DNA from 2 places in the Paraburkholderia atlantica genome. Region 2 is predicted to be linked to the other one. Evidence: predicted binding sites of a transcription regulator. Region 2 holds the regulator's gene; the other holds the start of a gene.

Region 1 (4,413 bases), on a different replicon from region 2:
GTGGGAGATCTCCCACATCCTGAGTTGCTCGGAAGCCGTGGTGAACTTCCACATGAAAAACATCAGGGCGAAGTTCGGCGTGAATTCGCGGCGTGCGGCCGCCGTGATAGCGGCCCAGCTTGGGCTTATTGACCCGGGTTGAGCAGCGCGGCCGCGTCGCGGCTGTACATCACGCGCTCGGCGCGACCCAGATCGGCGTCCGACACGGTTTTCATGAAGTAAAGGCCAAGCAGGATCGACACCGGCGCCGGGATCTCCGCACCCGACTCGAAGCGGCTGCCGCGCGACTGCGTGACGCCGAAGCGAGCCCAGAAACGACGCTGGCTCTCTTTTTTCTTCTTCCGGTAGGCAATGATCAGAACACGATCCACTGCCGAAGAGACCTCCGAAGGACGTGCCTGGAGGTGGGTTTGCGGTTGCCAGTGATTGTCGAGGAGTTCCATTTTGGACCCTTGTAGGTTGGGGGCGGATACGTGTCTGAATTTTGCGATACCCGATAAGCATCCACACCTATCCAGGTAGGTAGGTGGCGCAAAGATTCAGAATGCATAAGTTTTCCTGCGTATCTGGCCCCCCAACACGCACAGGAGAACGACATGCAAACCACGATCCGAATTGGACTTCGGCAGGAATTCGACAACGAACTGATCAACGAGATGTACCGGCTGCGCGCCCGGGTCTTTCACGGCCGGCTCGGCTGGGAAATTCCGACCATCGCGGGGATGGAGATAGACGGCTACGACGCGCTCGGGCCGTACTACATGCTGATTCAGGGCGAAGACGAACGGTTGCGCGGCTGTTGGCGCCTGATGCCGACCGAAGGTCCGAACATGCTGAAAGACACCTTCCCGCAACTGCTGCATGGCGCGGCCGCGCCGGTCGGGAGACATATCTGGGAACTGAGCCGCTGGGCGATCGAAACCGACGGGGAGGAACAGTCTTATGGTTTCACGGATATGACAATCCGCGCAATTCAGGAAGTGATGCGCTTCGCACAGCGCATGGGCATCACGCATTACGTCACGGTGACCACCACGCCGATCGAGCGCATGCTGCGCCGCGCCGGGCTCGACATCAGCCGACTCGGGCCGCCGCTGCAGATCGGCGTCGAGCGGGCTGTCGCGCTCGATGTCGCGGTAAGCGCGAAAACGCTGACCTCGCTGTTCGGACCGGTCGCCGACGCCGCTTGAGCCGCGCCGGAGCGTGGCCTCACCGAAGTCGCGCCCCGTTCACCCGCGCGCGACTCAGGAACCGAACATCCGTTCCAGCGCGTTCTCGAGATGCGCGCGCATGGCGGCGCCCGCGCCTGCCGAGTCCTTGCGGCGGATCGCGTCGAGCACCGCCATGTGCTCGGCCTGCACCAGCCGCTGTCGCTCGACCGTTTTGACCAGCGACAGATTGCGCGACAGGTTCATGCTGAACAGGATCTGTTCCTCGATGAACGACATCACCGTGATGAAAAACGGATTCTTCGACGCGCGAGCGACCGCCTGGTGGAACAGGAAGTCGTCCTTCGCTCCGATCCCCTGCGCCTCGATGATGCGCTCGAGTTCGTCCCACGCATGCTGGATCGCGGCGATGTCGTTGGCGTCGGCCTTCAGCGCTGCCTGCGCGGCCGCGCCCGCCTCGGTCACGATGCGAAATTCATAGCAGCGGCGGATATCGGACAGCGTTTCGAGCGGCGCGAAGCGGCGCACGTCCGGGTCGGGCCGCCGCGCGACGGTCGTGCCAGAGCCGTGCCGCGTTGAGATGATGCCGTCGGCCCGCAATCGCGCGAGCGCTTCGCGCACGGTCGGCCGGGACGTGGCGAAACGCTCCGCCAGCGCATGCTCGGTCGGCAATCGTTCGCCTTCCTTGTACTCGCCTTCGAGGATGCGGTTGAGGATGTCGCCGTAGATCTGGTCGGGTAAGCCCTTGGTTTTTCGATCGTTCATCAGCGCACTGGCCAGCTTGTCTGAATATGGCCTGATTGTAAGGCCAATCTTGTTTCACCTTCACCAAACTTATGCGGTTTGTAAGCATGCAAGGCCACTGCGCGCACCGCCGCGCCCGCGATTTTGTCCGCGCCGACCTGAATATTTGGCAAATGTTTGATTTACATCCTGGTGGGCTGCATCTTTTCAGGCAATCTACTAAGCTTCGTTGGTATAAAAGATCAATAAACCCTGCCGCGGCCAGCAATGTGGCAGACGCTTTTTTGACGCGGAGCCGATATGTACAAACGCATCCTTGTAGCGGTCGACGGCAGCAATACCTCGCGCCGCGCGTTCGAAGCGGCGCTCGATCTTGCCAAATCGAATGGCGCCGTGCTGCGGCCATTTTATGTCGTCGAAAACACGCCGATGTACTTCGAGGCGCCCGGCTACGACCCGTCGATCCTGCGTAACCGCCTGATCGAGGAAGGCCAGGAGCTGCGCGCGGAGTTTTCGAAAGTGATGGCCGAGCAAGGCGTGAAGGGCGACCCGGGAGTCTCCGAGGCTTCGTCGCTCGGCGATGTCGCCGAGATCGTGCTGCATGCCGCCGCCGAATTCAACGCCGACCTGCTCGTGATGGGCACGCACGGCCGGCGTGGCTTCCAGCGGCTGATTCTCGGCAGCGTCGCCGAACGCTGCGTGCGCCAGGCGACGCTGCCGGTTCTGCTGGTACCGTCCGCCGCGGGCGCCGACAAGGAACCCGCCTGACACTGTCATCATGCGCAAGGCGGTGAGCCACGACGTCGACATAAGCCGCGGCGGCTCAACTTCCTACCTTCGCCCGGAGCACCGCCGTCGCTCGGCAAGCGGAGCAGCGAACGCGTCACTTTGCCACCTGTTGAGGGACATAACGGGTGGGACAATTTCAACACTACCAAGAATCGCGCGCAGAACATGCTGAATCCTACCGCTGTGACCCATTCCTCGACCCGCTCCGCCGGCGATGCCGAGCGCGCCGCCGGCTCTCTCGCCCGCGGCAGCCGCGAGGCCGTGGCGGGACGCGCAACCGCACGCACCGCCGCACGCTGCTCGAGCTGTTCGATGCGTCAGATCTGCATGCCGCAGGGGCTGTCGGCGGACGAACTGCCGAAACTCGAAACGCTGATCTGCTCGGCGCGCTCGGTGCCGCGCGGCGAAGCGCTGTATCGCAGCGGCGACCGCTTCGACAGCATCTATGCGCTGCGTTCCGGCTCGATGAAGACCGTGATGGTCCACCGCGACGGCCGCGAGCAGGTCACCGGCCTGCGTCTTGCAGGCGAGCCGCTCGGGCTCGACGGCATCAGCGCGGACATCCATGCGTGCAGCGCCGTCGCGCTGGAAGACAGCACGGTGTGCATCGTTCCATACAGTGCGCTGAAGCAGCTATGCCGCGAAATCGGTTCGATCCAGGAGCGCATGCACAAGCTGCTGGGCGCGCAGATCGTCAGCGAGGCCGCGCAGATGATGGTGCTCGGCTCGCTGTCCGCCGACGAACGCGTCGCCGCCTTCCTGCTCGATGTGTCGCAGCGCAATGCGCAGCGCGGCTACTCGTGGTCGGAGTTCAACCTGCGCATGACGCGCGAGGACATGGGCAGCTACCTCGGCATGACGCTCGAAACGGTCAGCCGCACGCTGTCAAGATTTCAAAAGCGTGGCCTGATCGACACGCGGGGCAAGCATATTCACATCGTCGATCTCGAAGGGTTGCGCCAGGTCTGAGCGACCGGGCGGGGCTGGACGGTCGCGCGGTTCGTCTTGGCACGCCGTCTGCGAGGGGGTAAAGTTTTCAGATCGTCCCCCCACGGCAACCGTGTTGCATGGAGACCCGGCCCCAATGAATCGCGACCCTGCCCCGCATCGTCCGCTCGTGCAGCGCCTGCACGACGCCCGTCAAGTCACCGACGACCTGTTTGCAATCGTCAAGCCCAACTACCTCTATGAACGGCCGATCCGCGAGCGTCACCGCGTCGTGTTCTATATCGGCCATCTCGAAGCGTTCGATCGCAATCTGTTCGACCAGCGTCTGTTCGATCTGCCGGCTTTCGCACCGGAACTCGACCAGCTATTCGCATTCGGCATCGATCCGGTAGACGGCGGCTTTCCCACCGATCAGCCCAGCGATTGGCCGTCGCTCGACGCCGTGCGCGAGTATGCGACACGCGCGCGCCGGCAGATCGACGCCGCGCTCGACGAACTCGGCAACCCGGCGCACGACGAGGCGGCCGTGCAGTTGCTGAACGTCGCGATCGAGCATCGGTTGATGCATGCGGAAACGCTCGCATACATGCTCCATCAGCTGCCGCTCGCGCAGAAAAACACCGCGTTGCGCGAGCCGGTGGTGACACGCGCGGAGCAGCGCGACGCGTTGTCGTCGATGGTCAGCGTGCCCGCCGGCACCACCGTGCTCGGCATGCCGCGCGAGGCTGGCCGCTTCGGCTGGGACAATGAATTCGGCGAGATG
Region 2 (4,413 bases):
GCGATCGATGGCAGCGACACCGCGCTCGACGCGCTGCGCACCGCGCTCGCGGTCGCGCCGCCCGACGCATGCATCAAGGTCGTCTACGCGGCCGACGACCGGTTCGCGTGATGCGAATGGCTGCCGTTCGAAGTCGTGTCGCAGCATCGAATCGATGTGTTGCGGCGCGGTGCCGCGATGCTCGAACAGAGCCGGCGCCCGACCGAAACCGCGCTGCTCGAGTTCGACGACGATTCCGGCGATGCGTCGACCGCGATTCTCGACGAAGCGCAACGCTGGCACGCGGACCTGATCGTAATGGGTTCGCACGGCATGCGCGGCACGCCGCATCCGTTGCCGGGGCACGTGACGTCGCGCACGCTGCGTGACGCGGCTTGTCCCGTGCTCGTGTGTCCGCGCGATCCGTCGTCGTTGCGGGCGGATGCGGTGCTGCGCGGCGAGTGGCGGGAGCCGTATCTGGGCAGTGCGGGCGGGCCTTTTTATCTGTAGCAGGGGCGCGCCACGCGCGTTGACAAATCCAACCTCAGTGGAGAATCGGCATGTACCAACATATTCTCGTCGCGCTAGACGGCAGTAGCTTCTCGAAACGCGCGCTGAAAGAAGCGGTGAATCTGGCGGCGTTGACGAAGGCCGTCGTGCATCCGGTTTATGTAGTCGACAAGACGCCGATCTTTTCCTATGCCGGCTATTACGACCCGCTCGCGCTAGTCGAAGCATTGCGCCAGGACGGCCACTCGGTGCTGGAGGAAGCCGAGCAGGCCTGCGCCGCCGCCGATGTGCGTTGCGGGCCCGCGATGATCGAGTCGGAGAGTCTGTCCGACGACGTTGCCACGATCGTGCTGCGCCACGGCGAGCAGGTCCACGCCGATCTGCTCGTGCTGGGCACGCATGGGCGGCGCGGCGTGCGGCGCCTCGTGATCGGCAGCGTGGCGGAGCGGGTGCTGCGTTTCTCGACCTGTCCGGTGCTGCTGATGCGCGAGCAAAGCACCGAGGAAGAGCCTGCGGAGTAATCCGTACAGTGGGGCGCGGCAGCGTGTGAGCACTACACCAGCGCGTCGGCCGGTATCTGGATCGAGATCCTGAAACCCTGGCCCGGCGAGCTGGTGAACGACACGTTGCCGCGCAACTGCCGCACCCGTTCGCGAATGCCAAGCAGCCCAAATGAAGATGTTCCCTGCGGCTGATCCAGCGCGGCACCCACGCCGTCATCCTCGATATCGAGCGATACGATCGGGCCCGCGCAGGACATGTCGATGCGTACGCGCCTCGCCTTCGCGTGCCGCGCGACGTTCGTCAACGCCTCCTGAACGATGCGAAACAGCGCCGTCGCCGCGAATTCGCCGCATACCGGTTCGGCCGGTTCGAGATGCACGCTCGAGCGCACGTTGTAGCGCTTCGTGAAGTCTTCGGCCAGCCAGTCGAGCGCAGCGGCGAGTCCGAGGTCGTCGAGCAGCGGGGGCCGCAGATCGGCGGCGATGCGCCGCAGCGAAGCGGCCATCCAGTCGATCTGCTTCTGCAATTCCTGCGTCTGCGCGGCGAGCGGCTCAGTATCGGCTTGCTTATTCAGCTTCGCTTCGAGTAGCGCGACGCTCATTTTCAGCGCGGTCAGCCGTTGGCCGAGATCGTCGTGCAGTTCGCGCGCAATCCGTTTCTGCTCGTTTTCACGGGCGATCTGCACGTGCGTGGATACCTGACTCGCGCGTTCGAGTTCCGCGAGACGCATGCGCTCGGTCATGTCGCGGGTGACCTTGGCGAAGCCGAGCAGCGCACCCGACGCGTCGTGCACGGCGGACACGACCACGTTGGCCCAGAAACGCGAACCGTCGCGACGCACGCGCCACCCCTCGTCCTCGGCGCGGCCTACGGCTGCGGCGGTTTCCAGTTCGCGTGCCGGCTTGCCGGCCGCGATGTCTTCCGGGGTATAGAACTTCGAGAAATGCTGGCCGATGATTTCTTCGGGCGTGTAGCCCTTGATGCGCTGTGCGCCCGGATTCCAGCTGGTTACGCGGCCGGCGGGGTCGAGCATGAAGATCGCGTAGTCCTGCACTGCTTCGACCAACATGAAATAGCGATCCTCGACGGACACGTCCGACTCGGACGCGGCACCGGTGAAGCAGGAAGACTCGCCGCTCGATAGACCCATCGCTCCTCCGGGCGGTCACGCAAGGTCGCATACCGCAACGCACTGAGTTATATCAGTTCAGGAGCGCTTGTTCTACCCGGCATGTCCCGCGAACGAAGGCGAGGCGAGCGTCGCGCCGGCGCTCAAACCCGAGCCAGTCTTTCCGGGTCTTCGATGCGGATCGTTTTGCCGTTCGCCATGACGAGGTGCTCGCGCTGAAACTTCGAGAACATCCGGCTCACCGTTTCGAGCTTCATGCCCAGAAAGCAGCCGATCTCCTCGCGTGTCATGCGCAGATGAAACTCCGCCGAGGAAAAGCCGCGCGCCTTGAAGCGCTTCGACAGGTTCAGCAGGAACGTTGCGACGCGCTGTTCGGCGGTCATCGTGCCGAGCAGCATCATCTGGCTCGATTCGCGCACGATCTCGCCGCTCATCATCTGATAGATGTGATGCTGCATCGGCTTGATCTCGCGACAGATCGCCTCGAGCTGCGCGAACGGAATGATGCACACGACGCTATCTTCGAGCGCGATCGCATCGCAATTCTGCTTGCCCTCGCCGATGCCGTCGAGGCCGAGCGAGTCGCCGGCAATCTGGAAGCCGGTCACGTGCTCGCGGCCGTCGCGATGCATGACGACGGTCTTGAATGAGCCGGCGCGTATCGCGTAGATGCTTTGAAACTCGTCGCCCGCGCGGTACAGCGCATCGCCGCGTTTGATCGAGCGCGTCGAGCAGATCAACGCGTCGAGCCGGCTCAGTTCGTCCGGTGTCAGCTCGGGCGGCATGCAGATCGCGCGCATCGCGCAGGTGGAGCAACGCGTCACGGCGTGGCGTGCCGCCGCGGTGCCCGGCGCGACGTGGATCGGTACGACGTGCGAGGTGCGAGGCGCGTCGTGGCGGGGTTCACGGACTGCGGCAACTTGCATGATCGGCTCCTGGCGGTCAGACCCGATGCGCACGACGCGCATAGGCTATCGCTTCGATGGCACGGCAGGCGAGCTCGAACTCCGAGGTCTTGTCGAAGAAGAAGTCGGCGCCCGCCGCTTCGCACGCGCGGCGAAACGCCGTCGCGACATGATTGGTCAGCACGATGCTGACGATGGACGGCCGCACCCGCGATAGCGCAGCGAGCAGCAACAGGTTGGTCTTGCCGGAGAAGCACGGGTCCAGCACCGCGACATCGGCTCGGCTCGCGACGATGTCGTCGAACGCGTGCTCGACGCCCGCGGACTCGCCGGCGATTTCGATGCCCGGGATCAGCGCGATCAGGCAAGCAAGCCGGCGCCGGACCTCGGTCGCATCGTCGACGAGAAAAACTCTCGATAAGGTGGCTGACGGGGCGGTGTCCATACCGACCAGTATTGGCGACCCGATCCTGGAAATAAATCGGCGGCGCTTTAAGCGGCGCTAGGAGTTCAGGTAGTGGTTGTAGGAGTATTCCTAGTGTGTTGCTGGCGATGTCGGTTTCGTCGAGCGGCGGCCCATTGACCTGCGTCAAGCCGCGCGGCGGCGCGCGCTTCACACTGTCGGTGCACACGCGCGACGGCACCATTTCGGGTCATGCCAGCGCTTTCAGAGGGAGTCCGACATGTATGCACGAATTCTGGTTGCACTCGACGACAGTCCCAGCGCGCAGCGCGCCTTCGCCGAGGCGCTGAAGCTCGCGAAGCTGACGGGCGCCACGCTCGAAGCCTGCTGTGTGGTGGGGCACGGCAAGTGGTCGGACAATGCCGACGTGGCTTTCGAGCCGGAACCGGCGGGCGCGGCACAAGATTTCGCCAGCCGCGCGCTCGATGGCCCCCGCGAGCTGTTGCGCGAGGCGCAGGTGCCCGGCGGCGTGCGGGTGATCGACGCTTACGCCGAAAACGTGTCGGCGGTACTCGCGCGCGTCGCCGACGAAATCGAAGCCGATCTGATCGTGATGGGCACGCACGGCCGCCACGGCGTGCAGCGCTTTCTGCTCGGCAGCGTCGCGGAGTCGCTGGTGCGGTCAACCGACATACCGGTGCTGGTCGTGCGGCATGACGAACAAGGCCACCCGAGGCCCTGAAGCACCGCGTGGCGCAGCGGCCGGTTGCTAGCGGCTCAGGTGAGTCCGCCGTTGGCGCGGGCCGGGGCCGGCTGGACGCTCGCCGCGCCGCTCGCCTGCGCGGGAATCATCAGCACCGGGCAGCTGGCGCGGCGCAGCACGCGCTCGGCGACGCTGCCCAGCATCAGCCGTTGAAACCCGCGGCGGCCGTGCGTGCCCATCACGATCGCGTCGGCGTGCCATTCGCGCGCCGTCTCGACGA

Evidence for each region. The regulator FNR, encoded in region 2, switches genes on or off when oxygen is low (the NO sensors DNR and NnrR bind a similar motif). The targets are predictions, from matches to a motif close to TTGATNNNNATCAA.
Region 1: a site for FNR is predicted at 2,091-2,104, ahead of BC1002_RS22935 (universal stress protein). Genes of this name have one in related genera too.

The regions. Positions count from the first base shown of each region.
Region 1 is NC_014118.1:1,527,607-1,532,019, forward strand. It holds gene BC1002_RS22915 (helix-turn-helix transcriptional regulator) at 1-142, shown strand, start outside; gene BC1002_RS22920 (helix-turn-helix domain-containing protein) at 126-443, opposite strand; gene BC1002_RS22925 (acyl-homoserine-lactone synthase) at 597-1,190, shown strand; gene BC1002_RS22930 (FadR/GntR family transcriptional regulator) at 1,245-1,934, opposite strand; gene BC1002_RS22935 (universal stress protein) at 2,214-2,681, shown strand; gene BC1002_RS22940 (helix-turn-helix domain-containing protein) at 3,015-3,671, shown strand; gene BC1002_RS22945 (SUMF1/EgtB/PvdO family nonheme iron enzyme) at 3,787-4,413, shown strand, end outside.
Region 2 is NC_014119.1:587,189-591,601, reverse strand. It holds gene BC1002_RS39185 (adenine nucleotide alpha hydrolase family protein) at 1-111, shown strand, start outside; gene BC1002_RS39180 (universal stress protein) at 136-489, shown strand; gene BC1002_RS30305 (universal stress protein) at 540-1,010, shown strand; gene BC1002_RS30300 (PAS domain-containing sensor histidine kinase) at 1,043-2,143, opposite strand; gene fnr (fumarate/nitrate reduction transcriptional regulator Fnr) at 2,266-3,048, opposite strand; gene BC1002_RS30290 (response regulator) at 3,065-3,472, opposite strand; gene BC1002_RS30285 (universal stress protein) at 3,711-4,172, shown strand; gene BC1002_RS30280 (universal stress protein) at 4,208-4,413, opposite strand, start outside.